DNA from 2 places in the Micromonospora sp. NPDC023966 genome. Region 2 is predicted to be linked to the other one. Evidence: predicted binding sites of a transcription regulator. Region 2 holds the regulator's gene; the other holds the start of a gene.
The links. The regulator HrcA, encoded in region 2, represses chaperone genes, less so after heat shock. The targets are predictions, from matches to a motif close to GGTTNGCACNCTCNNNNNGAGNGTGCNAACC.
Positions count from the first base shown of each region.

Region 1: a site for HrcA is predicted at 5,083-5,113, ahead of groL (chaperonin GroEL). Genes of this name have one in related genera too.

Region 1 is NZ_JBEZZJ010000004.1:254,046-268,085, reverse strand. It holds gene AB0F68_RS09555 (S8 family serine peptidase) at 1-1,895, shown strand, start outside; gene AB0F68_RS09550 (GNAT family N-acetyltransferase) at 1,939-2,868, shown strand; gene AB0F68_RS09545 (hypothetical protein) at 2,953-3,195, shown strand; gene groL (chaperonin GroEL) at 3,263-4,885, opposite strand; gene AB0F68_RS09535 (hypothetical protein) at 5,161-6,477, opposite strand; gene AB0F68_RS09530 (cold-shock protein) at 6,594-6,797, opposite strand; gene AB0F68_RS09525 (GNAT family N-acetyltransferase) at 7,018-7,536, shown strand; gene paaN (phenylacetic acid degradation protein PaaN) at 7,729-9,402, opposite strand; gene AB0F68_RS09515 (GNAT family N-acetyltransferase) at 9,455-10,474, opposite strand; gene thrC (threonine synthase) at 10,770-12,059, opposite strand; SAM riboswitch class I at 12,072-12,204, opposite strand; gene AB0F68_RS09505 (DMT family transporter) at 12,292-13,257, opposite strand; gene AB0F68_RS09500 (metalloregulator ArsR/SmtB family transcription factor) at 13,348-13,653, shown strand; gene AB0F68_RS09495 (hypothetical protein) at 13,704-14,040, shown strand, end outside.
Region 2 is NZ_JBEZZJ010000018.1:33,687-47,726, forward strand. It holds gene AB0F68_RS22340 (SDR family oxidoreductase) at 1-446, shown strand, start outside; gene AB0F68_RS22345 (16S rRNA (uracil(1498)-N(3))-methyltransferase) at 609-1,343, opposite strand; gene dnaJ (molecular chaperone DnaJ) at 1,345-2,490, opposite strand; gene hrcA (heat-inducible transcriptional repressor HrcA) at 2,565-3,587, opposite strand; gene AB0F68_RS22360 (DUF4870 domain-containing protein) at 3,819-4,400, shown strand; gene hemW (radical SAM family heme chaperone HemW) at 4,445-5,668, opposite strand; gene AB0F68_RS22370 (enoyl-CoA hydratase-related protein) at 5,688-6,473, shown strand; gene AB0F68_RS22375 (hypothetical protein) at 6,593-7,453, shown strand; gene AB0F68_RS22380 (MOSC domain-containing protein) at 7,483-8,127, opposite strand; gene AB0F68_RS22385 (carbohydrate ABC transporter permease) at 8,185-9,015, opposite strand; gene AB0F68_RS22390 (sugar ABC transporter permease) at 9,012-9,998, opposite strand; gene AB0F68_RS22395 (sugar ABC transporter substrate-binding protein) at 9,995-11,287, opposite strand; gene AB0F68_RS22400 (GlsB/YeaQ/YmgE family stress response membrane protein) at 11,511-11,795, opposite strand; gene AB0F68_RS22405 (GlsB/YeaQ/YmgE family stress response membrane protein) at 12,070-12,357, opposite strand; gene lepA (translation elongation factor 4) at 12,588-14,040, opposite strand, start outside.

The sequences.
Region 1 (14,040 bases), on a different contig from region 2:
CCTGGGTGGGCGCGCTGGGCGGGGCGCTGGAGACCCTGCTCGCCGGGCTCGCCGCCGCCGCGCTCGGGGCGCTCGCCGGGGTGCTCCTCGGCCCCGCGTTCTGGGCGGCGTTCGCGGTCGGCGCGCCACCCCGGCCCGCCCGACTGGTGCTGGTCGGCGGGCTGGTCGCCGGAGTGACCCTGGCGTTGCTGGGCGCCGGGGCCGGTCAGTCCGGGGCACAGCTGCCGGGGCTGCTCCTCCTGCCGCCGCTCGGCTTCGTGCTGGGCGCGCTGGAGGCCGCGGCCCGGCACGACGGCCGGCCGGCCGGGCGTACGCCGGTGCGCTGGCTGATCGGCCTCGCGCTGGTCGGGCCGCTGGCCTTCACCGACCCGGAAGAGGTCACCGTCCTGCTGGCGACCACCCGCGACGTCCCGTTCTGGGTCGCGGTGGCGACCGGCGTCGCGTTCGCCGTCGCGGTCCTGCTCGCCGTCGGGTACGGCGTGCTGCTCGCCCGGCGCCGCGCCCGCCCGCCCCGGCGCGGGCTGGCCGGGCTGACCGCCGCGGCCCTGCTCGCCGCCGTGGTCGTGGTCTACGCGGTCCCCGGCCAGCCCGGCCTCCACGGCGAACGGCTGCTGGTGGTGCTCCGCGAGCAGGCCGACCTGACCGGCATCCCCGCCGGAGCGCCCGGTCGGGCCGGCCGGGACGCGCGGGCGGCCGAGGTCTACCGGCGGCTGGTGGCCACGGCCGAGCGGACCCAGGGGGACCTGCGCCGCGCGCTGACCCGGTTGCGCCTGCACCCGACGCCGTACTACCTGGTCAACGCCATCGAGACGGACGGCGGGCCGGCGGCCCGGGCCTGGCTGGCCGGCCGCCCGGAGGTGGCCCGGGTGCTGGTCAGCCAGCGGCTGCGCCCGCTGCCCGCGGCGGCGCCTCCGACCCGGGGCAGCGTGCCGGCGCCGACCGGCCCGACCTGGAACGTCTCGCTGATCGGCGCGGACCGGGTCTGGTCGGAGCTGGGCGTGACCGGGGCCGGCGTGGTGGTCGGCAGCTCGGACTCCGGGGTGGACGGCCGGCACCCGGCGCTGGCCGCCGGCTTCCGGGGCGGCGACGACTCCTGGTACGACCCCTGGGAGCACCGCCGCACGCCGGCCGACCGGGGCGGCCACGGCACGCACACGGTGGGCAGCGCGGTCGGCCGGAACGGGATCGGGGTGGCCCCCGGCGCGAGCTGGGTCGGCTGCGTCAACCTGGACCGCAACCTGGGCAGCCCGGCGCGCTACCTGGACTGCCTCCAGTTCATGCTGGCCCCGTTCCCGCCCGGCGGGAACCCGCTCACCGACGGACGGCCGCACCGGGCGCCGGACGTGCTGACCAACTCGTGGGGCTGCCCGCCGGTGGAGGGCTGCGACCGGGGCGCGCTGCGTCCGGCGACCGCCGCGCTGGCCGCGGCCGGCATCCTGGTGGTGGCCGCCGCCGGCAACACCGGCCCGTACTGCGGCTCCATCGCCGACCCACCGGCACCGTACCCGGACGTGCTCACGGTGGGGGCGGTCGACCGGGCGCGCCAGCTCACCCGGTTCTCCAGCCGGGGTCCGGCGGCCGGGGGCGCCGGCAAGCCGGACCTGGTCGCGCCCGGCGCCGGGGTGCCGTCGGCCTTCCCGGGCGGCGGCTACGCCACCCTGGACGGCACCTCGATGGCGACCCCGCAGGTGGCCGGGGTGGTGGCGCTGATGTGGTCGGCCAACCCCGCGCTGGTCGGCGACCTGGACCGGACCCGGCGCATCCTCACGGAGACGGCCACCCCGGCCGGGGTGCCGGCCGGCTCGCCCTGCGGCGGCGCCCGGAACCTGGTCGGCGCCGGCCTGGTCGACGCGTACGCGGCGGTCCGCGCCGCCCGGGCCGCGGACCTCGGTTAACAACCCTGTCCATTGGCCGACGGATGGCCTAGGGTCGGCGTCCATGGACGTGGAGATCATCGAGCTGGGTCCGGACCGCCTGCCCGAGGTCGTCGACCTCTGCCGGCGCGCCCTCGACCTGCCGGAGGACGCCGCCGAGGCGCCGGCGATCGTGGCCACCCTCGCCGACCGCGCGGCGGCCGACCGGACCGTGCTGCGGCTCGGCGCGGTCCGCGGCGGCGCGCTGGTCGGGGTACTGGTCGGCTCGCTGTCCGCCGGGGACCCGCGGCTCGGTCACGTCGACCTGCTGGCGGTGGCGCCGGAGGAGCGCCGCCAGGGGATCGGCGGAGGGCTGCTGACCGAGGCGGAGACCCGGCTCGCCGGGCTCGGCGCGGCCGAGCTGCTGCTGGCCGGCAATCCCCCGCACTACGCCTGGCCGGGCATTGACGTGCGCTACACCCCGGCGGTCTGCGCCGCGCTGCGGCTCGGCTACCGCCAGGACCGGACGGGGTGGAACATGACCGCCGACCTGAGCGCGGGCTCGGCGGCCCTGCGCTCCACCGAGGCCGCCGAGGAACGGCTGGCCGCGCGGGGCGTGACGGTACGCCGGGCCGAGCCGGCGGACCTGCCGGCCCTGGCCGGGTTCGCCCGGGCCACCTTCGGCGGCGCCTGGGACGGTGAGCTGGCCGGCTCGGTGGGGCGACCGGACGCCGGCGCGCACCTGGCCGAGCGGGACGGCGAGATCCTCGGCTTCGCCGCGTACGGGTCGTCGCGGCCGAGCTGGTTCGGGCCGATGGGCACCGCCCCGGCCGCCGAGGGATCGGGCATCGGTGGGGTGCTGCTCCGCCGCTGCCTGCGCGACCAGGCGGCGGCCGGAATCGAGTCGGCGCAGATCGGCTGGGCGGGCCCGGTGCCGTTCTACTCGGGGGCGGCCGGCGCGCGGATCGAGCGGGTGTTCTTCCTGTACCGGAAGGCACTGAACGGACAGAAGTAATTAAAGTTACATAGACGGTAATAACGTCATTCGGCCTCCTCGGCATCGACCGCCCCCTACGGTCGGGAATTAGAGGAGGCGGGCATGACCACGGACGACGAACGGACCGACGACCAGCCGGTGAGCTGGCGCCCGGTCGGCGAGCTTCCCGGCCAGCTGCCGTTCGACCGGCTCGACTTCGGCGACGCCGAGCAGCTCGCGGAGATGACCGGGGCCGACGGAGCGTCCACCGACGAACCGCTGCAACTGGTGGACGAGCCGATCCGGAGCACACCGCCGTACGACCGGGCGCACAAGCGACGCAACCAGCGTCGACTGCCGACCTGAGACAGACGGAAAGGGGGCGGACCGCTGACGCGGCCCGCCCCCTTTCGGCGTACTGGTGGAGCTGGACTCAGAAGTCCATCTCCCCGCCACCCGGGCCAGCCGGGGCGGCCGGGGTCTTCTCCGGCTTGTCCGCCACGACGGCCTCGGTGGTGAGGAACAGCGCGGCGATCGAGGCGGCGTTCTGCAGCGCGGAACGCGTCACCTTGGCCGGGTCGATGATGCCCGCGGCCAGCAGGTCCACGTACTCGCCGGTCGCGGCGTTGAGGCCGTGACCCGGGTCGAGGTTGCGGACCCGCTCGACGACGACGCCACCCTCGAGGCCGGCGTTGACGGCGATCTGCCGCAGCGGGGCGTCCAGCGCGATCTTGACGATCTGCGCGCCGGTCGCCTCGTCGCCGGCCAGGTCCAGCTTGTCGAAGGCGGTCTTGCCGGCCTGCACCAGCGCGACGCCACCACCCGGGACGATGCCCTCCTCGACGGCGGCCTTCGCGTTGCGGACGGCGTCCTCGATGCGGTGCTTGCGCTCCTTCAGCTCGACCTCGGTGGCCGCGCCGACCTTGATCACCGCAACACCGCCGGCCAGCTTGGCCAGGCGCTCCTGCAGCTTCTCGCGGTCGTAGTCGGAGTCGCTCTTCTCGATCTCGGCCCGGATCTGGTTGACCCGGCCCTGGATCTGGTCGGCGTCGCCGGCACCGTCGACGATGGTGGTCTCGTCCTTGGTCACCACGACCTTGCGGGCGCGGCCCAGCATGTCGAGGCTGACGGCGTCCAGCTTGAGGCCGACCTCCTCGCTGATGACCTGACCACCGGTGAGGATGGCGATGTCGGCCAGCATGGCCTTGCGGCGGTCACCGAAGCCCGGCGCCTTGACGGCGACCGACTTGAAGGTGCCGCGGACCTTGTTGACCACCAGGGTGGCCAGGGCCTCGCCCTCGATGTCCTCGGAGATGATCAGCAGCGGCTTGCCCGACTGCATGACCTTCTCCAGGATCGGGAGCAGGTCCTTCACCGACGAGATCTTGCTGTTGACGATCAGGAGGTACGGGTCGTCGAAGACGGCCTCCATACGCTCCGGGTCGGTCATGAAGTAGGCGGAGATGTAGCCCTTGTCGAAGCGCATGCCCTCGGTGAGCTCGAGCTCGAGGCCGAAGGTGTTGCTCTCCTCGACGGTGATGACGCCTTCCTTGCCGACCTTGTCCATCGCCTCGGCGATGATCTCACCGACGCTGGGGTCAGCGGCGGAGATGGAGGCGGTGGAGGCGATCTGCTCCTTGGTCTCCACGTCCTTGGCGAGCTTCAGCAGCTCCTCCGAGACGTTGGCCACGGCGGCCTCGATGCCCCGCTTCAGGGCCATCGGGTTGGCGCCGGCGGCCACGTTGCGCAGACCCTCACGAACCAGGGCCTGAGCCAGGACGGTCGCCGTCGTCGTGCCGTCACCGGCCACGTCGTCGGTCTTCTTCGCGACCTCCTTGACCAGCTCGGCGCCGATCTTCTCGTAGGGGTCCTCGAGCTCGATCTCCTTGGCGATGCTCACACCATCGTTGGTGATGGTGGGGGCACCCCACTTCTTCTCGAGCACGACGTTGCGGCCCTTGGGGCCGAGCGTCACCTTCACGGCGTCGGCGAGCTGGTTCATGCCCCGCTCGAGGCCGCGGCGCGCCTCTTCGTCGAACGCGATCATCTTGGCCATACGGCGTTGTCCTCCTGGACACTCACGGGCCACCCGAGGGTTCCCCGGATGGGCCGTCTGGTGTACGCACCTTGGGGACGTCGCCACCTGGCGACGACGACGTCTCCTCGGTCGGGCCGGACAGCCCGCGACGACCGGCCCCGTGCCGCCCCGGCGCCATTTCGGCGCCGGCACGACCGTGGCCCTACCGCCCCGACCATTGGCACTCACCGTACGCGAGTGCCAATGACCTGTTTAGCACTCTCCCTTGCCGAGTGCAAGCACGACGTCCCCGCTCAGCCGAGTTCCGCGGTCAGTCGGGCGGCGTTCACCGGGCCTTCGTGGGCCCGCTGTTCGGCGTACGCGGCGACCAGCCCGACGAGCTGCGCCAGGTAGGCCGGGGTGGCCAGCACGGCGCCCACCACGGCGACAGCCACAGCGCCGGCGGCGGTGCCCGGAGCGGCCAGCGGGTCCATCCCGAAGACGAGCTGGTTGACCACCCCCAGCACGCCGTCCAGCACCGCCGCGGCGATCAGCGCGCACCCGACCAGCGCCACCCGGCCCAGCACCATGCCGAACCGCTGGTGGAACATCCGCCAGGCGCGGCCGACCGGCTCCTGCCGCTCGAACAGGTAGATCGGGCCGAACAGGGCGAACGCGCAGGCCGCGTAGAGGCCGGGCAGCAGGCAGAAGCAGGCGCCGACCGTGATCAACAGCGAGACCACGAGGGTCCAGCCCCAGAGGCCGAGGGCGCGGCGCAGCCCGTAGCGGAGGGCCGCACCGACGCCGACCGGCTCGCCGGCCGCCTGCCGGGCGACCACCCAGGTGCCGGCGGCCCAGCCGGTGCTCTGCAGCGGGCCGAAGATCAGGGCGGCGAGGAGCACCACGCCGTAGAAGGCGAAAATGTGCTCGAAGTAGCCGTCCGGCAGCACCGGGGCGCCGTCCGGGCCGGTGACCGGCTGGTCGGTCGGAGCGAAGGCGAGCGAGAGGACCGCGATCACCGCAGCCGGGACCGTCTGGGTGAGCAGCATGATCGGAAGGAGCTGTCGCCAGCCGCGCCGCAGCGCGCCCCCGCACCGGCTGAACCAGGCGCCGACGCCCGCGTGGGGCGGGGTCACCAGCGGGTCCTGCGGGTCGAGGCCCGGGTGCCAGCCGTACGGCTGCCCCGGCAGCGGGTAGCCCGGGTGGGCCGCGCCGGGCAGCGGAGCGCCACCGGCCGGCCAGGACCAGCCCTGCGGCGGCCCGGCCGGCGCCGCCGGATCCCAGGGCTGCGGCCCGCCGGAGCCGGGCTGGCCAGGGGCGGCGAACCCACCGGTGCCGGGCGGCGGGCCGGGCTGGGCGAACCCGCCGGGGTTGGCCGGCCAGCCGGGCTGGGTGGGCGCGGCCGGGTTGGCCGGCCAGGCGGGCTGGGCCGGCGCGACCGGGTTGGGTTGCGCCGGCACGGCGGGGTAGGCGGATGGCGCGGACGAGCCGGGTTGCTCCGGCACGGCTGGCCGAACCGCCGCGCCGGGTTGTGCCGGCACGGTCGGGTCGGCCTGGGCGGGGGGCCGGCCCGGGTCGGTCGGGGTGGACGGCCCGGGCGCGGTGGAACCCGACGGGGGCAGGTCGGACATGAGCCCTCCTCAGCAGCGACGGCTGGAACGGCTCATGATCTTCCACGGCGCGGGCCGGCACCGCAGCCCCCTCGTCGGGGTGGAGCGGCCGCCGATCGGGCGGCGGCCACGAAAGATCAGGCGATGACGCGGACCCGCTCGGCCTGTGGGCCCTTCTGGCCCTGGGCGATCTCGAACTCGACCCGCTGGCCGTCGTCCAACGCCTTGTAGCCGTCCATCTCGATCGCGGAGAAGTGGACGAAGACGTCCTGCCCGCCGTCGACGGCGATGAAGCCGTAGCCCTTTTCGGAGTTGAACCACTTGACGGTGCCCTGTGCCACGGTGCACTTCCTCACTCTGCGCGGCGTTCCACAACCCCGGAGACCGGCGGACCGGCACCGGTGAGCCACCCATTCAGCGATCGGCGCCGCTGAATTGAGTGACCGAAATCGCACGCTACACGAGGCGTGACGACCGCGCACGACCACAAATCGGGCATATTCCGGTCACTCTCCGAGCCCGGCCGGGCGCGGGTACGGGCCCTTCCGGTATGCATGCCACATGACCAGCGCGCCCACCACGACCACCACCGTCCGCCGGGTCCGCCCGGCGGACGCCGCCCGGATGCGGGCGCTCCGCCTGGAGATGCTGGCCGACTCCCCGCTGGCGTTCCTGGAGACCGTGGCCGAGGCCGCCGCCCGGCCGCACGCCGACTACGCGGCCCGGATCGCCGCCGTCTCGCAGGGCGATCACAACGCTCAGTTCGTCGCCGACCCGGGCGGCCGTCTGGTCGGCCACGCCGGCGGCACGGTCGCCCCGGACGAGCCGGGGCTGACCGTGATCTACGCGGTCTACATCACGCCGCTCTGGCGGGGCAGGGGGCTGCTCGGCGCACTGGTGGACGAGGTGGCCGCCTGGTCCCGGGCGTGCGGCCGGCCGGAGCTCATGCTGGAGGTGGTGGTCGGCAACGACCGGGCCTGCCGGGCGTACGAGAAGCTGGGCTTCGCGGACACCGGCGTGCGCGTACCGCACCCCAGGATCCCCGCCCTCACCGAACTCCAGATGCGCCGCCCAGCCTGACCCCACTCCGCTGACCGGGAACCCGACCCCGGGCAGCACGCCCAAGATCACCCCATCCAAGGCCGAGAGCCGAGAGCCGAGAGCCGAGACCACAACGACCAGGTCGGGTTTCCGGGGCAGGCCGCCTCGCGGAGGGATCAAGCCTGACCGAACGGAGCGAGGTGGTCTGCCCCGGAAACCCCCACAGCACGATCAGACGTGCCGGCGGCTCTGCACGATCCGGAACCGGTTCGCCACGTACGCCCCGTCCGTCAGCGCCGAGTTCGCCGCCGGGTTCGCCCCCGAGCCGTGGAAGTCGGAGAACGCCGCCGACTGGTTGACGAACACCCCGCCGGTCAGGTTGCAGGACAGGTGCACCCCGGCGTCGATCGCCGCCGCCTCGGCCGCGTCCAGCACCGCCTCGTCGGTGGAGTAGACGCCGGCGGTCAGGGCACCCTTCTCCCCGACCGTCGAGCGGAGGATCTCCAGGCTGTGCGCGGTCGAGTCGGTCGCGATGGCGAACGAGATCGGGCCGAACCACTCGCGGGAGTAGGTCGCGGTGTCGGTCGCGTCCAGCTTGACCACGGTGGGCGTCCGCACCGCCGCGTCCGGGAAGGACGGGTGCGCCACGGTCCGCGACTCCAGCACCGGCTCGCCGACCTTGGTGACCTCCTCCAGCCGCTCCAGCACGCCGTCGTTGACGATCGCGCCGGTCAGCTCGACGCCCCGGGCCGGGTCGGCGGTGAGCTTGGCGACCGCTCCGGCGATGCCGGCGGCGACCTCGTCGAAGCTCTTGTGCCCCTGGTCGGTCTCGATGCCGTCGCGGGGGATGAGCAGGTTCTGCGAGGTGGTGCACATCTGGCCGCTGTAGAGGGTCAGCGTGAAGCCCAGGTTGCGGCACATCCCGGCGAAGTCGTCGGTGGAGTCGATCACCACCGTGTTCAGGCCGGCCTTCTCGGTGTAGACGGCGGCCTGCCGGGCGTTCGCCTCCAGCCAGTCGCCGTACTCGGTGGAGCCGGTGAAGTCGACGATCCGGACGGCCGGGTGCAGGGCCAGGGTCGAGGCGAGCTTCTCGCCGTCGGCCTCGGGGGCGAGCTGCACCAGGTTGGGGTCGAAGCCGGCCTCGGCGAGCACCTGGCGGGCGTACTTCACCGTGATGGCGAGCGGCAGCACGGCGCGCGGGTGCGGCTTGACGACCACCGGATTGCCGGTGGCCAGCGAGGCGAAGAGCCCGGGGTACGAGTTCCAGGTCGGGAAGGTGTTGCAGCCGATCACCAGCGCCACGCCGCGCGGCACCACGTGGAACGTCTTGCTCATCCGCAGCGGGTCGCCCTTGCCGGCGGCCTTCTCCCAGCCGGCCGTGCCCGGGTGCCGGGTCATCTCGGCGTACGCGTAGGCGACCGCCTCCAGCGCCCGGTCCAGCGCGTGCGCGCCGCCGGCCTGGAAGGCCATCACGAAGGCCTGGCCGCTGGTGAACTGCACCGCGTTGGCCAGCTCGAACACGTTCTTGTGCAGCCGGTCGAGGATCTCCAGGCAGACCCCGACCCGGGCCTGCGGGCCGGCGTCACGCCAGGCCGGCAGGGCGGCGGTCGCGGCGGCCACGAGCTGGTCGGCGGTGGCGTGCGGGTAGCGCACGTCGAGCGCCACGCCGAACGGGCTGGTCTCGGTGGCGACCGTGCCGCCGTCGCCGGCCTGGTCGAGCGGGAACTCGCCGCCCAGGTACGCCTCGAAGGCGGCCTTGCCGTCGGCGGCGGCGGTCTCGCCGTAGACCCGGGGGCTGGGCGACTCGGGATAGGCGGACCAGTACCCGCGCTGCGTGATCGCGGTCAGCGCCCGGTTGAGGGTCTCGGCGTGCCTGTCGTACAGGGGGTGCGGGGTCTCCGTCATGCCCGCCATCATGCAACAGGTAGCCACCAGATCAGTAGGGGCGTGTCACAAGTCAGATCGTCAGCTGCCAGTCGGTGGAGCCGGCCGCCGGCCGGTAGCCGAGCTGCTCGTTGATCGCGATCATGTGGGTGTTCGCCGCCGCGTTGTAGGTGTCGATCACGCGCAGCTCCGGCTCGTGCGCCAGGGCGTGCTCCAGATTCTCGATCTTGGTGAGCAGCCCGAGCCGGTGGCCGCGGTGTGCCGGGTCGACGATGGTGATCTGCTGCCAGGCGTGCCAGGTGGTGTTGGCGGCCAGGCTGACCATGCTCCACGCGACCAGCCGGCCGGACGCCTCGTGCACCGCCCCGACGCTGTACCGGCGGACCCCGCGCGCGTCGAGCGCCCGCTCCGTGCCGCGGATCCGCTCGGCGTCGACCTTCTCCTGCTCCCATTCGAGGTCCCCGAGGGGCGCGTCCACCAGCAGCCGCCCCTCCAGGTAGGCGATGTCGGCGACGTACTCCTCCGGCGTGTTGTTCGACCAGCGGACCGTGCGGTAGCCGGCGGCGGCCGTGCGGGCCCCGGCGAGCAGGCCGGCCAGCCGCGGCCGGTCGAGCGCGGTGACGTCCAGCCGGCGGCGCACGTCGGTGAGCGCCGGCTTCGCACCGACGGCGGCGGCGAAGGCGGCACCGGGCAGCTCACGGCCCTCCTCCCCCGGCAACGGGCTGACCGTCGAACCGACCAGCCGCTTGCCCCCGTGCTCCCGCAGCACCCGCAGGCCCTGCTCGTGCAGGGCGCGCCCCACCCCGCGTCGCCGGTACGCGGGGTCCACCACCAGTTCGACGCTGGCGTTCTCGGTGTTGTCGAGCGTGTGCAGGTAGAGGCGGAGCCAACCGACGGGCACCCCGTCGAGGCGCGCCACGCACCAGCGGGTGTCGACGCCCGGCATCGGGTGCCGCAGCGGCGCCTCGAACCGCCGCCGGCACAGCGGTGGGAGGTCCGGCTCGTCCACGACCTGGGCCGCGACCGCGGTCCGATAGACGGCGTCGAGGGTCGCCTGGTCGGCGGGGTCGAGGGGGGAGACGGAGATGCCCATGCCCGTGAGCCTGGCCCAGCCGACAGCGAAGGGGCCAGCGGTTTTCCGCCGGCCCCTTCGGACGTTGGTCGGGAGGGACGTCCGCACAACGCCTTCGGCGTTGGGTCGCAAGAACTTGAAAAGTCTCCGGCGGATGCCCTCCCGCACGGAGCATCTTGCGCCGTCCAATTCCTGCCGTCAAGTCCTTGTCGGCGCGTTTTCCACACTCACAGCGAAAAGCCAGTTACCCAACGGATCACCCCAATCCCCCGCCCGGGCGATCCGCCCTCCCCCGCACGGATGAGCCGAGGCGGGGTCAGGAGAGGAGGCCGGCGTCGCGGGCGGCGCGGAGGCTGGGCCGGATGCGGTGGGTGGGCCCGACCTCGGGGGCGACCGCGTCGAGGGTCTTGAGACCCTCGCCGGTGTTGAAGACGACGGTCTCCGCCGCCGGGTCGAGCCGGCCGGACTCGACCAGCTTGCGCAGCACGGCCACGGTGACGCCGCCGGCCGTCTCGGCGAAGACGCCGGTGGTCCGGGCGAGCAGCCGGATGCCGGCGCGGATCTCGTCGTCGTCGGCGTACTCCATCCAGCCACCGGTGCGGCGGACCGCCTCCAGCGCGTAGAGGCCGGCGGCCGGGTCGCCGATGTTCAGCGACTTGGCGATGCCGGTCGGCTTGACCGGCACGATGGTGTCGGTGTCGGCGTGCAGCGCGGTGGCGATCGGGTTGCAGCCGGCCGACTGCGCGCCGAACACCTTCCAGCCGCCGGCCGGCGCCTCGACCAGCCCGATCTCGACCAGCTCGGCGAACGCCTTGTCGATCTTGGTGAGCAGCTCACCGCTGGCCATCGGGATGACCACCTGGGCCGGGATCCGCCAGCCGAGCTGCTCGGCGACCTCGTAGCCGAGGGTCTTCGAGCCCTCCGCGTAGTAGGGCCGCACGTTCACGTTGACGAACGCGGTGTCCTCGAACTCGTCGGTCTCCACCAGCTCGCCGCAGAGCCGGTTCACGTCGTCGTACGAGCCGTCGATGGCGACCAGGTCGCCGCCGTAGACGGCGGTGGTCACCACCTTGCCCTGCTCCAGGTCGCTGGGGATGAAGACCACCGAGGGCACCCCGGCCCGGGCCGCGTGGGCGGCCACCGAGTTGGCCAGGTTGCCGGTCGAGGCGCAGGCGTAGCGGGAGAAGCCGAGCGCCCGGGCCGCGGTCAGCGCCACCGAGACCACCCGGTCCTTGAACGAGTGGGTGGGGTTGCCGCTGTCGTCCTTGACCCAGAGCGGGGCGGTGATGCCCAGTTCGGCGGCGAGGTGCGGGGCGGCGACCAGCCGGGTCAGCCCCGGGTCGAGCGTGACCCGGGTGGCCGGGTCCTGGCCGGCGGGGAGGAGGGCGGCGTACCGCCAGAGGTTCTTCGGGCCGGCCTCGATCTGCTCGCGGGTGACGGCGGCCAGGGCGGCGGTGTCGTAGTCGACCTCCAGCGGGCCGAAGCACTCGTAGCAGGCGTGCTGGGCGGCCAGCGGGTAGCGCGCGGAACAGGCGCGACAGACCAGGGCGCGGGCCGGGCTGAGGCTGGTGTCGATGCCGGAGGCGGCGGGAAGCGTCGACGTCATGTCGAGGGTTTCCTCTCATCTTTCCCCGCATCGCCGGGTGCGGCGGGGACGGAATTGGCACCTGCCCGCGGTCGCTCGTCGTCGAGCACGCGGGTGGTTGCCGGGGCGTCATCGGGCCGTATCCCTCAGCCCCTCTGGATGAGGTATTCAGTTGTACCGCCGAGTCTATGCGGGCGCCGGGGCGGTGCCGAGCCGGGTTCCCACGGTGTGAGCCACCGGCCCGGCATCCGGGTCAGCGCGCGACGACCGCGACCGGCTCGATCACCGCGGGGTGGTCGGTCACCGCGACCGCCGCCGGGGCCGCGGGCGCCTTCCGGGTACGGGTCGCCAGGTTCGCCGCCACCAGGGCGGCGATGGTCAGCGCCGCGCCAGCCACTTCCACCGCGCCGGGCCGGTAGCCGCGCAGGATCTGCACCGCGAACGTGGTCACCGGAACGAGGTTCATGAACAGCGCCGCGTCGGCCACGCCGAGCCGGCGGATCCCGGTGTTCCAGGCCAGCACCGCGAGGACCGCGGCGACCACCACGGCGTACGCCAGTTGCGGGACGACCGCGACGAGGTCGGCGGCGGCCGGCGCGTGCTGGAGGCCGGTGAGGTCGGCGACGGCGCTGGCGGCGAGCATGGCGAGCAGGCCGGCGACGGAGGTCAGCGTGGTGTAGCGCAGCGGCGACCACTCGGGGAAGCGGCTCGCGCCATGGGTGTAGACGGCCCAGCCGAGCACCGCGCCGATCATGAGCAGCCCTCCGACGCCGAACTGGTCCAGCCCGTCGAGCCGGCCGCGGGTGATCACCAGCCCGACGCCGAGCAGGGCGACCAGGGAGAGGCCGAGCAGCGCCGGCCGGGGGCGTACCCCGTCCCGCACCCAGCGGACGAGCTGCGTGACCAGCGGGGTGCTGGACGCGAAGAGGGCGATCTGCTGCGGGGTGGCGTGGCCGAGGGCGAGGTTGGTCAGCACGTTGAAGCCGGCGAACCCGAGCACCCCGAGCAGCACCACCTCGGTCGCGCGCCGCCGCGCCCGCAGGGCGCCCCACCCCTCACGAGCCAGCAGCAGGACGAGCAGCACGGCGGTGGCGAGCAGGTAGCGGGCGGTGGTCAGGTTGAGCGCGTCCACCCGGGTGAGCGCGCTGGCCAGCACGGGGAACATGACGCCCCAGCTCACCACGGCGAAGAGTGGGAAGGCGGCGTGACGGGAACGCATCGCAGCTCCAATGTTCGAGTACCATCGAACCAACGACGCCGACTCTAGGAGGTTGTTCGACGAATGTCGAACATGGGTTACGCTGGTCACATGGAGCTGCACGAACCCGAACTGCGCGACGTGCCGATCACCGCCGTGCTGGCCGCGCTGGCCGACGACGTCCGGCTGCAGATCGTGCGCGCCCTCGCCCAGGGCGGCGAGTACGCCTGCGGCACCTTCGAGTTCGGCGTCTCCAAGGCGACCCGCAGCCACCACCTCAAGGTGCTGCGAGAGGCCGGCCTGACCCGGACCCGGGTCGCCGGCACCAGCCGCTACGTGCGGCTGCGCCGCGAGGAGCTGGAACGCCTCTACCCCGGGCTGCTCGACGCGGTCCTCGCCGCGCCCGCCCACGCCTGACCCCGGTGTTCGAACAGCGCACGGCGGCCACCGGCGGGAATGATCGCCGGATGCGGACGGCGGCGGCACGGATCGGGCCCCTGGCGGGCGCGGTGCTGCTCGCCGCCTGCGCCCCCACGCCGACGCCCGACCGCGCATCGAGCGAATCGGCCCGGCCGGCGGGGGCCGCCGGCACCGCACCGCCCGCGCCGGCCTGCTCGCCCGAGGGGATCCGCATCACCGAGCTCGGGGTGGACGCCGCCATGGGCCTGCGGGCGATGGGCCTGGAGCTGGACGGGCCGATCGACCTCGGCAACACCGGCCGGCTCGGGGTGGGCGCCTGGAAGCGGGACGACCGCCCGTCCTCGACGCAGCCACCCGCACCGAGCGGCCCACCCTCCTCGTCAC
Region 2 (14,040 bases):
AGTGGCGGCAGCGCTGGCGCGAGGTGCTGGACACCAACCTGTTCGGCGCGGCAAACGCCGCCTGGTGCGCCGCCCAGCACATGCGCGAGCGGGGCGGGCGGATCATCAACGTCTCCTCCCGGGGCGCGTTCCGGGGCGAGCCGGCCAACCCGGCGTACGGAGCCAGCAAGGCGGGGATGAACGCGATGGCCCAGTCCCTCGCGGTGGCCCTGGCGCCCTACGGCATCGCGGTGGCGAGCGTGGCCCCCGGCTTCGTCGAGACCGACATGACCAACGAGCACCTCAAGAGCACGCGGGGCGACGCGGTCCGCGCCCAGTCCCCGTTCCAGCGGGTGGCCCGCCCCGAGGAGATCGCCGCCGCGGTGCACTGGCTGGCCAGCCCCGAGGCCGAATGGGCCTCCGGCACCATCATCGACCTCAACGGCGCCTCCTACCTGCGCACCTGACGGCCGCTCGACGGGTGCCACCGGCACCCGTCGCGCCCGCTTGCAGCCGTCCACGCAGCACCGACCGCCCGGTCGGTGCTGCGTCCGTGGCTGCAGAGCAGAGGCGGATGCGGGAGGTGCCCGGGGTGCCGCGACCCGCGCGGCGGCGGAGGACCGGCCGGTCTACCAGCGACGCAGGCGGGCGGACAACACGCTGAGCGCGGCCACCCCGGCCGTCGACGTGCGCAGCACCGCGGGGCCGAGCCGCACGGTACGGGCGCCGGCCTCGGTGAAGGCGGCCAGCTCGGTGGGTGCGATGCCGCCCTCCGGGCCGACCACCAGAACGATCTCGCCGGCGTCGGGCAGGGCGGCGGTGGTCAACCGCTCCTCGGCCTCCTCGTGCAGGACGAACGCGGCGGCCGCGCCGGCGATCCGCCGGGTCACCGTGGTGGTGGACTCGTCGGGCGAGCCGGCCACCACCGGCAGCCACGGGCGGCGGGCCTGCTTGGCGGCCTCCCGGGCGGTGGCCGCCCACTTCTCCCGGGCCCGTACGCCCCGCTCCCCGCGCCACTGGCTCACCGAGCGGGACGCCGCCCAGGGGACGATCTCGTCCACCCCGACCTCGGTCATCGCCTGCACGGCCAGCTCGCCCCGGTCGCCCTTGGCGATGCCCTGCACCACGACCAGCCGGGGGACGGACGCGTCCACGTACCCCCGGGAGGTGACCCGGAGGTCGAGCGTGCCCCTGCCGACGGCGCTGACCACCGCGGCGGCCGTGCCGCCCCGCCCGTCGGCGAGCAGCAGTTCCTCGCCGACGCGCAGCCGCTGCACAGTGGCCGCGTGGTGCCCCTCCGGGCCGTCCAGCGTCAGCGTGTCACCGGCCGGCAGCGCCTCGACCAGGAACAGCGGCGCGGACACCTCAGGCGTGCCCGTTGAAGGCGTCGCGCATCCGGGAGAAGAAGCCGCCCTGCTTGCTCAGCTCGGCGACCTCCTCGCCGCGGGTCTTGGCGAAGTCGCGCAGCATCCGCTCCTGGTCGGCGTCGAGCTTGGTCGGGGTCCGCACGTCGAGGTGGACGTAGAGGTCGCCCCGGCCGGTGCCGCGCAGGTGCGGCACGCCCCGGGCGCGCAGCCGCAGCGTGCTGCCCGGCTGGGTGCCCGACTTGACGTCGACCGTCTCCTCGCTGTCGAGGGTCTTGATGGTCAGCCGGGTGCCGAGCGCGGCGGCGGTCATCGGCACGGTGACCCGGCAGTGCAGGTCGTCGCCCTTGCGCGAGTAGACGTCGTGCGGCCGCTCGTGGATCTCCACGTAGAGGTCGCCGGCGGTGCCGCCGCCCGGACCCACCTCGCCCTGCTGGGCCAGCCGGATCCGCATGCCGTCCTCGACGCCCGCCGGGATCTTGACGGTGAGCGAGCGGCGGGTGCGCACCCGGCCGTCGCCCGCGCAGGTCGGGCAGGGGTGCGGGATGGTGGTGCCGTAGCCCTGGCAGACCGTGCACGGCCGGGCGGAGACCACCTGGCCGAGGAAGGTCCGCTGCACCGACTGCACCTCGCCCCGGCCGCCGCACGCCTCGCAGGTGGCCAGGTGGGTGCCGGCCGCGGTGCCGGCGCCGGAGCAGGTGGTGCAGAGCACGGCGGTGTCGACGGTGATCGGCGCCTCGACGCCGAACGCCGTCTCGTTCAGGTCCAGCTCCAGCCGCAGGATCGCGTCGGCGCCCGGCCGGGTACGCGGCCGCGGGCCCCGGCTGCCGCCCGCGGCGCCGCCGAAGAACGCGTCCATGATGTCCTGGAAGCCGACGAACGGGCCGGTGCCGCCCGGACCACCCGGGCCTCCCGCGCCCCCGCCGCCCGGGGCGAGCGGGTCGCCGCCCAGGTCGACGATCTGCCGTTTCCGATCGTCCGAGAGGACCTCGTACGCGGCGTTGATGTCCTTGAACTTCTCCTGTGCCTCCGGGTCCGGATTCACGTCCGGGTGGAACTGCCGCGCCAGCTTGCGGTAGGCGCGCTTGATCTCGTCGTCGGAGGCGTCCCGGCTCACGCCGAGAATGCCGTAGTAGTCCCTGGCCACTGCGTTCGGTGTCCTCATGTTCGTCTCGCGTTTGCGCCGGTCGTCGGCCGGAGCCGGCCGACGGCCCTGACTGGTCAGTTCTGGGCCAGCAGTTCGCCCACGTAGCGTGCCACGGCCCTCACCGTGGCGATGGTGCCGGGGTAGTCCATCCGGGTCGGGCCGAGCACGCCGAGACCACCCACGATCGTGCTGCCCGGGCCGTAGCCGGTGCTGACGATCGAGGCCGCGCGCAGGTTGTCGATCTCGTTCTCGTCGCCGATGAGCACTCGGGTGGTGCTCGGCTCGGCCTCCCCGATCAGCTTGAGCAGCACGACTTCCTCCTCGAGCGCCTCGAGGATCGGGCGCAGCGAACCCTGGAAGTCGAGCAGGCCGCCGCGGGTGAGGTTGGCCGTGCCGGCCAGCGCGATGCGCTCCTCGTGCCGCTCGACCAGCGTCTCCAGCAGCACGCTGGAGAGCGTGGCCATGGCCGGGCGCAGCTGCGGGGTGGACTCGTCGACCAGGGCCTGCACCAGCGGCGGGGTGTCGGAGAGCCGACTGCCGACCAGCTTCTCGTTGACCAGCCGGCGCAGGTCGGTCACGTCCTCGACGGCGACCGGCCCGGGCAGCTCGACCAGCCGCTGCTCGACCCGGCCGGTGTCGGCGATCATGACGACCATCAGCCGGGTGGTGGAGATCGGCACCAGCTCCAGGTGGCGTACCTTGGAGCGGGCCAGGCTGGGGTACTGCACCACGGCGACCTGCCGGGTGAGCTGGGCCAGCAGCCGGACGGTGCGGTGCACCACGTCGTCCAGGTCGACCGCGCCGACCAGGAAACGCTCGATGGCCCGGCGCTCGGCCGGGCTGAGCGGCTTGACCCGGGAGAGCCGGTCGACGAAGAGCCGATAGCCGCGGTCGGTGGGCACCCGGCCGGCGCTGGTGTGCGGCTGCCGGATGTAGCCCTCCTCCTCCAGCACCGCCATGTCGTTGCGGACGGTCGCCGGGGAGACGCCCAGCTGGTGGCGCTCGACCAGGGCCTTGCTGCCGACCGGCTCCTGCGTGGCGACGTAGTCCTCGACGATCGCGCGCAGCACGGCGAGCTTACGGTCGTCGAGACCCATCTCCCCACCTCCTGACGCACGTCGTCCGCACCGGCGGGCGGCGTCCGCCGGGCATCTGGCACTCGACTGTAGCGAGTGCCAGTCTACGTCGGCGTGCCCGCCGACGCGATGATCAGCGACGCACCTCCGGTGCGGCTCGCCGCACATCCGACCCGCCAGGGTCGAACAGCCGGACATCCCGGGCGATCCCGCTCTGGTCTGCCCTTGCCTGCGGGACCTACCGTGACGTCCATGACTGAACCTCCTCGCCCTCCAGGAGCGGGGGACTCCGGCGCCCCGCCGCCGGAGGCGACCCCGCCGTCGGCACCGTACGGCTCGTCGTCGGCGGACGAGCCTCCCACCGCACCACTGTCCGGGGCACCGGCGCCGGGCGGCTATCCCCCGCCCGGTGGCTATCCGCCGGGCGGCTACCCCCCGCCGGGCGCCGGCTACCCGGGCGGCGGCGCGTACGGGGCGCCCGCCGGCTACGCCAACAACGACGACAAGACCTGGGCCCTGGTCGCGCACTTCGGCGGGGCGGCCGGGATGTTCGTCGGCGGCGGCGTGCTGGGCTGGGTGGCCCCGCTGATCGCCCTGCTCGCCCGCGGCAACCAGTCGCCGACCGTCCGCGCGCACGCGATCGCCGCGCTCAACTTCCAGCTCATCTGGTCGATCATCGCGCTGGTCGGCTGGATCCTCGCCTGCATCCTGATCGGCTTCGTGATCGGATTCGGCGCGATGATCATCGGCATCATCTTCGGCATCCTGGCCGGGGTGAAGGCCAACGAGGGGCAGCTCTACCGCTACCCGATGTCGGCCAGCCTGATCAAGTGACCCCGTCCCGGCCGGCTCCCCCTCCGGGAGCCGGCCGGGCCCGGTCAGGGCAACAGGTCGCGGACGACCGCGTCGGCGAGCAGCCGGCCGCGCAGGGTGAGCACGGCCCGCCCGGCCGCGTACGCGCCGGCGTCCAGCAGGCCGTCGGCCCGCGCCCGCTCGGCGCCCGCCCGGCCCGCCTCGTCCAGCCCGGACAGGGGCAGCCCGGCGGAGAGCCGCAGCCGCAGCATCACGTCCTCCATGTGCGCCTCGTCGGCGGTGAGCAGCTCCCGGGCCAGGCCGGGTGACTCCCCGGCGGCCAGCCGCTGCGCGTACGCCGTCGGGTGCTTGACGTTCCACCAGCGCACCCCGCCGACGTGGCTGTGCGCCCCCGGGCCGAGGCCCCACCAGTCGGCGCCGGTCCAGTAGAGCAGGTTGTGCCGGCACCGGGCCGCCGCCGAGCGGGCCCAGTTGGAGACCTCGTACCAGGAGAAGCCGGCCGCGGTGAGGGCCGCCTCCGCGGCCAGGTAGCGGTCCGCCGCCACGTCGTCGCTGGGGTACGGCAGCTCGCCGCGGCGCATCCGCGCGGCCAGCCGGGTGCCGTCCTCCACGATCAGGGCGTACGCGCTGACGTGGTCCACCCCCGCCGCGACCACCTGGTCCAGCGAGGCGGCGAAGTCCTCGGCGCTCTCCCCCGGCGTGCCATAGATCAGGTCCAGGTTCACGTGGTCGAACCCGGCGTCCCGTGCCTCCAGCGCGGCGGCGGTGGCCCGACCGGCGCTGTGCTGCCGGTCGAGGATCGCCAGCACCCCCGGGGCCGCGGACTGCATGCCCAGCGAGATCCGGGTGTAGCCGGCGGCCCGCAGCGTCTTGAGCGATTCCGGGGTGACCGTCTCGGGATTGGCCTCGGTGGTCACCTCGGCGTCGGCGGCCAGCCCCCAGGTGCGGTCGATGCCGTCGAGGATCCGGGCCAGGTCGTCGGCGGGGAGCAGGGTGGGCGTGCCGCCGCCGACGAAGACGGTGTCCACCCGGGGCGGCGGGGTGTCGCCCAGCACCCGGCCGGCGAGGGCCAGCTCGGCCAGCACGGTGTCGGCGTACGTCTCCCGGCCGGCCCCGCCGCCCAGCTCGGCCGCCGTGTAGGTGTTGAAGTCGCAGTAGCCGCACCGGCTGGCGCAGAACGGGACGTGCACGTACACCCCGAAGCCACGCGCGCCGACGGCGCGGCGGGCGGCAGCGGGCAGCGCCCCGTCGCGCGGGACGGGTTCGCCTTCTGGAAGGACGCCGGGCATGGCCACTAGTGTGCCCGGCATGACCTCTCCGGACGCTCTCGTGCGGGTCGCCACGGCCCGTGGGGTGACCACCCTCACCCTGGACAGCCCGCACAACCGCAACGCGCTCTCCACCCCGCTGATGACCCAGCTGCTGGCCGGGCTGGCCGCGGCGGTCGCCGACGACGCGGTCCGGGCGATCGTGCTGGACCACACCGGCCCGGTGTTCTGCTCCGGGGCGGACCTGAAGGAGACCGCCGCCGCGTACGCCAGCGGGACGGTGCCGGCCGGGATGCTGGGCGACGTGCTGGTCGCGGTCCGGGAGTGCCCGAAGCCGGTGCTGGCGAGGGTGGCCGGGCCGGCGCGGGCCGGCGGGCTGGGCCTGATCGCTGCCGCGGACCTTGCGGTCTGCGCCGAGGAGGCCACGTTCGCCTTCACCGAGGTCCGGCTCGGGGTGATCCCCGCGGTGATCTCGGCGACCGTGCTGCCCCGGCTGCACCCCCGGGCCGCCGCCGAGCTGTACCTGACCGGCGATACCTTCGACGGCCGGCGGGCCGCCGAGATCGGCCTGGTCACCGCCGCCGTGCCGGCCGACGCGCTGGACGCCGCGGTGGACCGCTACCGCGCCTCGCTGGTGAAGGGCGCCCCGAAGGCCCTGGCCGGGACCAAGGACCTGCTGCGCCGCCCGGCCGCCACCGACCTGCGGGCCGAGATCGCCGAGTTGGCCGCCCTCTCGACCGGCTACTTCCTGTCCGAGGAGGGCCGGGAAGGCGTCCTCGCGTTCCGCGAGAAGCGGCCCGCGGCCTGGGTGCCCGCCGGAGACTGACGTGGGGAACGCCCCGGACGCGGGGCGTGCCGGGTCGGTCACGCAGCGGGAGACGACCGGTCGGCCGACCCGGATACCGCAGTGAGCGACGTACGCTGGGCGGGCTGTCGGGACAGGAGGTGCGGGTGCGAACGCGAGCGGCGATCGTGGCATCGGGTGTGGTGGTGGCGGTCCTGGCTCTGCTCGGCGTGTGGTTCGTCGCGAAGCAGTTCGGGCACCAGCTGCAGCTGCCGATGGCCAGCCGGACCTGCACCGTCAAGGCCGACGGCGAGGTCGTGCTCAGCGCCGACCAGATGGCCAACGCGGCCACCATCGCGGCGATCGGCGTGCAGCGGCAGATGCCCGAGCGGGCCGTGGTGGTGGCGCTGGCGACGGCGTACCAGGAGTCGCACCTGCGCAACATCGCGCACGGCGACCGGGACTCGCTCGGCCTGTTCCAGCAGCGCCCGAGCCAGGGCTGGGGCACCCCGGACGAGATCCGCGACCCGCGCTACGCGGCGAAGAAGTTCTACGCCGCGCTGAAGAAGGTCAAGGGCTGGGAGAAGCTGCGGGTCACCGAGGCCGCCCAGCGGGTGCAGCGGTCGGCCTACCCCGAGGCGTACGAGAAGTGGGCGGACGAGTCGCAGGTGCTCACCCGCGCCCTGCTCGGGCAGGCGACCGGAGCGGTGGCCTGCACGGTCGGTCCGACGCCGACGATGCGCGGCCCGGCCGCCGCCACCGCCCTGATGCAGAGCCTGGCCCTGGACTGGGGCCTGCCGGAGCTGGCCTCGGCCACCGACCTGACCGGGCTGACCGTGCCGGCCGCCAACAGCCGCAACGGCTGGCGGTACGCCCACTGGCTGGTCTCGCACGCCGACGACCACGGGGTGAAACGGGTCCGCTTCGGCGGCCTGGAGTGGACGGCCGAGCAGGGCACCTGGGCCAGGGTGAAGGGCGACCCGGCGACGCAGGTGCTGGCCGAGGTCTTCGCCGCGACCTGAGCCGGCCGGTCCCGGTCCGGGCGCGACCGTCAGCCGGCGACGGCGCCGAGCCGGCGGCGGACCTTCTCCCGCACGGAGTCGGGCAGCTCCGGCACGTCAAGCAGGCGGGGCAGCAACTCCGGCTCCAGGGTGGTCGCCCGGAACACCTCGCCGATGGTCACCCCGTGCGCCGGGCGATCGACCACCTCGACCGGGTCGCCGGCGCCCACCTCACCCTCGCGCAGCACCCGGAGGTACGCCCCGGGCACACCCCGGACGGTGAACCGCTTGATCAGGTCACGCATGCCCCAGAAGCCGGCGAAGGTGGCGCACGGAGTGCGCGGCTTGGTCACCTGCAGCACGGCGGAGCCGACCGCCCAGCGCTCGCCGATCACCGCCCCGGTGACGTCGACCGCCCAGGTGGTGAGGTTCTCGCCGAAGGCGCCCGGCCGCAGCTCCCGGCCCAGCTCGCCGGCCCACCAGCCGGCGTCCTCCTCGGCGTACGCGTAGACCGCCTGCTCCGGGCCGCCGTGGTGGGCCCGCTCGCCGATGAAGTCGCCGGTGACGCCGGCGAACCGGATCGCCACCCGACCGTCGACGGGCCGCTTGTCGATGCCGCTGCGACCGCTCTCGTCGCCCGCCCACTCCGCCTCGGTCACCACGCCGAGGTTCACCGCCGCCAGCCTGCCCGTCATGGCGGTCAGCCTAGGGGGCGCCGCCGGACGCCCGGAAACGGGTTCGTCCGCCGCGGCTCAGCCCTTGACCGCGCCCGAGACCAGGCCGGAGACCATCCGGCGCTGGACCAGCAGGAAGAAGACGATCACCGGCAGGGTGAACAGCGTCGAGGCGGCCATCACCGAGCCCCACGCGGTGTCGTCCCGCCCGAAGAAGAACGTCATGGCCACCGGCAGCGTGTACCTGTGCTGGTCGTTGACGAACGTCAACGCGAAGATCAGCTCGTTCCAGGCGGTGATGAAGGAGAAGATGCTGGTGGCCACCAGGCCGGGGGCGACCAGCGGGAAGAGGACCTTCCGGAAGGTCTGGGCCCGGCTGGCCCCGTCGATCGCCGCCGCCTCCTCCAGCTCCTTGGGCACCGCGGCCACGAAGCCGCGCAGCATCCAGACCGCGAACGGCAGGGAGAAGCCGAGGTAGGTCAGGATCAGGCTGGGCAGGGTGTTGTAGAGCCCGAGCCGCTGGATCATCAGGAACAGCGGGATGACCAGCGCCTCCAGCGGGATCATCTGCACCACCAGCAGCAGGATCAGGAAGGTGGTGCGCAGCTTGAAGCGGAACCGGGCCACCGCGGTCGCCGCGAGCAGCGCGACCAGTCCGCTCAGCACCACGGTGGCCACCGCCACCAGCGCGCTGTTGAGGAAGAAGTCCGTGAAGGTCACGCCCGGAATCAGGTTGCCCGTGAGGATCTCCCGGTAGTGCTCCAGGGTGGGCTCCGCCGGCACCGGGCGTGGCGTGGCCGAGAAGATCTCCCGGTTGGGCTTCAGCGAGGTGGCGACCATCCAGTAGACCGGGAAGGCCGCGAAGAGCGCGACCAGCAGGCCGGCGCCGTTGAGGGCGATCTTCTTCACGACTCGTCCTCCTGCCGGAGCACCATACGGACGTACACGCCGGTCACCACCAGCAGGATCAGGGTGAGGATGACGGCGATCGCGGAGCCCAGGCCGTACTTGGGCGGCGGTGAGAACGCCTCCGCGTAGGAGTAGATCGACAGCATGAACGTCGACCGGTCCTGGGTGCCGCCGGCCAGCACGAACTGCTGGGTGAAGACCTTGAAGTCCCAGATCGTGGAGAGCACCACGAGGATGCCGAAGACCGGCCGCAGCATCGGGAAGGTGACCGACCAGAAGACCTTCCACGGCCCGGCCCCGTCCACCCTGGCGGCCTCCTGGAGCTCGCTCGGCACACTCTTGAGGCCGGCCAGCACGCTGACCGCGATGAACGGGAACGAGTGCCAGACCACCACCAGGGTCAGGATGCCGAAGAAGAGCAGCGGGTCGTTGAACCACCCGTAGCCGCTCCAGTCACTGCGCCCGAACAGCGCCGTGGAGAGCCCGTCCGGGAGCTTGTTGAACAGCCAGGTGACCAGGCCGCTGGTGTCGTCGAAGATCCACTTCCAGACGATGGTGCCGGTCAGCGCGGGGGTGGCCCAGGCCAGCATCACGCAGCTCGCCACGAAGGTGGCCATCTTCTTCCCGAGCCGGTTGAGCAGCAGCCCGACCAGGGTGCCGAGGATCATGGTGAGCACCACGTTGGCCACGGCGAAGAGCACGGTGTTGCGCAGCACCGTACGGAAGAACGGGTCACCGAGGATCTGCGCGTAGTTGGCCAGGCCCACCCACGGCCACTCGCGGTCGCCCCGTAGCTGCCGGACGCTGTCCAGCTTGTAGAAGGACATCATCACGACCTGGCCGAGCGGCCAGAGCAGCAGCACTCCGATGATGGCCAGGCAGGGCAGGAGCAACAGGTACGGGAGGCGGTCCACGCGGCGGCGCCGCCGCGCGGGGATCTCCCGCGCGGCGGCTTCGCCGGTGGCCTCGGTCAGCGTGGTCACTTGGCGTTGAGGATGCTTTCCATCTCGGTGGCCGCGTCGGCGGTGGCCTTCTCGACCGTCTTCTGGCCCTTGATGACCGAGCTGTTCATGGCCTGGGTCACCGTCTTGGTCCGGCTGACCTCGACCCACTTCGGGGTGAGCGGGGTCAGCTTGGTGTTCTGCATGGCGGTGGCGAACGCCGCCATCACCTTGTCGTTGGCGTAGTTGCCGCCGCCGACCAGGTCCTTGTACACCGGGAAGAAGCCGAGGCTGCTGGCGAACTCCTGGTCCTTCTGCTTGCTGAGCAGCACGGTCATGTAGTCCCAGGCCAGGTCCTGCCGCTTGCTGTCCTTCCAGAGGGCGATGTCGGAACCACCGGCGAAGGCCGGGGCGGCCTTGCCGTCCGGACCGGGGATGGGGAACGTGCCCCACACCTTCTCGATGTCCGGGTTGTCCTTCTTCATCGCGCCGCCCTGCCAGCTACCGGCGAACGCCATGGCGGCCTTGCCGGTGGCGAACTGGGTACGGGCGTCGACCTCGTTCCAGGCGGCGGCGGCCGGCGGGGCCACCTTGTGCACGGTCACCAGGTCGGTCCAGAACTTGACCGCCCGCTGCGCCTCCGGCGTGTTGTAGCCGGACTTCCAGCTGTCGCCGTCCTTGGTGGCGATCTCTCCGCCGGCGGCCCAGAGGAAGGAGTAGAACGGCAGCTCGGAGTTGCCGGGCAGGGCGATGCCGTAGGTGCCCGGCTTCTTGGCCTGGACCGCCTTGGCGGTGGTGACCAGCTCGTCCCAGGTCGTCGGCGGCTTCACGCCCGCCTCGGCGAACCAGTCGGTCCGGTAGTAGATGGCCCGCACGCCGGCGTACCACGGGACGCCGTACTGCTTGCCGTCGAGCTGAGCGTTCTTCACCAGGTCGGGGAGGATGTCCTTCCCCTCGGACCAGCCGTTGAACTTCTCCGTGACGTCGGCGAGGGCCTCCTGCGCCGCCCAGCCCTGGGTCTCGGTGTTGCCCAGCTCGGTGACGTCCGGCCCCTCGCCGCCGGCGAGCGCGGCCTGGAACTTCTTCGGCGCTTCGAGCCAGGGGATGTACTGCACCACGACGTCGGTCTCGGGGTGCTTCTTCTTGAACTCCGCCTCGACGCCGTCGAGGAACTTGGTCTGGGCGTCGCCGCCCTCACCCATCATCCAGACCGTCAGCTTGCTGTTGTCTGCGGCCTTGTCGTCGTCGCCGGAGCCACCGCACCCGGAGAGCACCATCGCGGCCGAGGCCACGATGGCGGTGACCGGGGCCAGCCGCTTCCACCTGTTCACGCCATATCTCCCTCGGGGCCGTTTGGCACTAACCTTCTCCGCCGCACCTTAGTAGGAAAATTTCCTTTACAACAGGGGGTACTCGCGGCGGGTGGCCGTGGCGACGGTATCGCAGCCGCACGCCCGGGCGGCAGGGGTGCTGTCCGGGCAGCTCAGGGCGAGACGAGAGCGGGCGCCCGACCTGTCGGTCGGGCGCCCGCTGGAGCGCTTCAGGGGATGGGGGTCAGTAGCGCGAGACGCCACGGCGGCGACCCAGGCCGGCCACCAGGGCCACGCCGATGGCGGCGAACAGGACCTGCAGCAGCAGCTCCCGCCAGTCGATGCCGGCAGTGTCGGCGAAGCCCGAGGCCCGGGCGACGATCGTGCCCAGCAGCGCGGCGCCGACGCCGATCAGCATGTGCAGCCACATCGGCATGTTCTGTCGGCCCGGGACGATCAGGCGGCCCAGAGCGCCGACGATCAGACCAACGATGAGCGCGGTGATGATGCCCCAAACGGTGAGCTCCACGGTCGCCCTCCTTCTTCAGAATGAGTCACACGTTGTCGTGTGTTCCGGTCGTGGCCGGTAAGTTCCCGACCCGCCGAAAATCCAAACCGACTCCGGTGACGAATTGCCCCGCACGACTCTGACCTGGGACTTCAGGGTCAGATTCGGGCTCGGGGAAAGGCGGGCGACCGGCCATTGCCGGCTGACCGCGTTCAATGCCCATTCGCCGGCGCGTACGCCAGCGGGCGCCCGACCGGCCGGTCGGGCGCCCGCTGAGGCGCTTGGGGGAAGTGCGTCAGTAGCGCGAGACGCTGCGCCGACGACCGACGCCGGCCACCAGGGCCACGGCGATGGCGGCCAGCACGACCTGCACGAGCAGCTCCATCCAGTCGATGCCGGAGGTCTCGGTCGCGATGCCCAGCGCGCGGGCCAGGACGGTGCCCAGCAGCGCGGCGCCGACGCCGATCAGCATGTGCAGCCACATCGGCATGTTCTGTCGGCCCGGAACGATCAGGCGGCCCAGAGCGCCGACGATCAGACCAACGACGAGCGCGGTGATGATGCCCCAGACGGTCACGGTCAGCTCCTTCTAAGAAGTTTCACACGGTCTGTGTGGTTCCTGTCGTGACCGGTAAGTTCCCGACCCGCTCGAAACCCAAACCGACTCACTCCCCGCACCGCCCGCCGGGACCCCGCGCGTCGGTTCCGGAGTCGCAGGTTGGGGGCGGTGCCGCCCGGGAGGAAAAAATCTCCGGGGTACGCCAGAACGGCCGGCCCCCGCGGTGCGCGGGTGCCGGCCGTGGGCGCGGTGGGCTACTTCTTGCCGGCGGGCTTGCCGTCGCCGGAGTCGGAGGAGAGCGCGGCGATGAAGGCCTCCTGGGGGACCTCGACCCGGCCCACCATCTTCATCCGCTTCTTGCCCTCCTTCTGCTTCTCCAGCAGCTTGCGCTTACGGCTGATGTCACCGCCGTAGCACTTGGCGAGCACGTCCTTGCGGATGGCGCGGATGGTCTCCCGGGCGATCACCCGGCTGCCGATGGCGGCCTGGATCGGCACCTCGAACTGCTGGCGCGGGATCAGCGTGCGCAGCTTCGCCGCGATCGTCGTGCCGTAGTTGTACGCCTTGTCCTTGTGCACGATCGCGCTGAACGCGTCCACCGGCTCGCCGTGCAGCAGGATGTCGACCTTGACCAGGTCGGACGCCTGCTCGCCGGAGGGCTCGTAGTCCAGCGAGGCGTAGCCCTTGGTCCGGCTCTTGAGCTGGTCGAAGAAGTCGAAGATGATCTCGGCCAGCGGGAGGGTGTAGCGCAGCTCCACCCGGTCGGCGGAGAGGTAGTCCATGCCGAGCAGGCTGCCCCGGCGGCCCTGGCACAGCTCCATCACCGCGCCGACGTAGTCGTTCGGGGTGAGCACGGTGGCCCGCACCGTCGGCTCGTACACCTCGGCGATCTTGCCGGTCGGGTACTCGCTCGGATTGGTGACCACGATCTCCAGCCCGTCCTCCTGCATGGCCCGGTAGACCACGTTCGGCGCGGTGGAGATGAGGTCGAGGTTGAACTCCCGCTCCAGCCGCTCCCGGATGATCTCCAGGTGCAGCAGGCCGAGGAAGCCGCAGCGGAAGCCGAAGCCCAGCGCACCCGAGGTCTCCGGCTCGTAGACCAGGGCGGCGTCGTTGAGCTTGAGCTTGTCCAGCGCCTCACGGAGGTTGGGGTAGTCGGACCCGTCGATCGGGTAGAGGCCGGAGTAGACCATCGGCTTCGGGTCCTTGTAGCCGCCGAGCGCCTCGGTCGCCGGTCGCGCGTTGATGGTGACGGTGTCACCCACCCGGGACTGGCGGACGTCCTTCACGCCGGTGATCAGGTAGCCCACCTCGCCGACGCCGAGCGCGTCGGCCTTCACCATCTCCGGGGAGATGACGCCGATCTCCAGCAGCTCGTGGACGGCGCCGGTGGACATCATCTTGATCCGGTCCCGGGCGCTGATCAGCCCGTCGATCACCCGGACGTAGGTGACCACGCCCCGGTAGACGTCGTAGACCGAGTCGAAGATCATGGCGCGGGCCGGGGCGTCGGCCTGGCCGACCGGCGGCACGAACTGCCGGACGATCTCGTCGAGCAGGTGCGACACGCCCTCGCCGGTCTTGCCGGAGACCCGGATGCAGTCCGCCGGGTCGCCGCCGATCAGGTGGGCCAGCTCCTCGGCGTACTTCTCGGGCTGGGCGGCCGGCAGGTCGATCTTGTTGAGCACCGGGATGATGTGCAGGTCG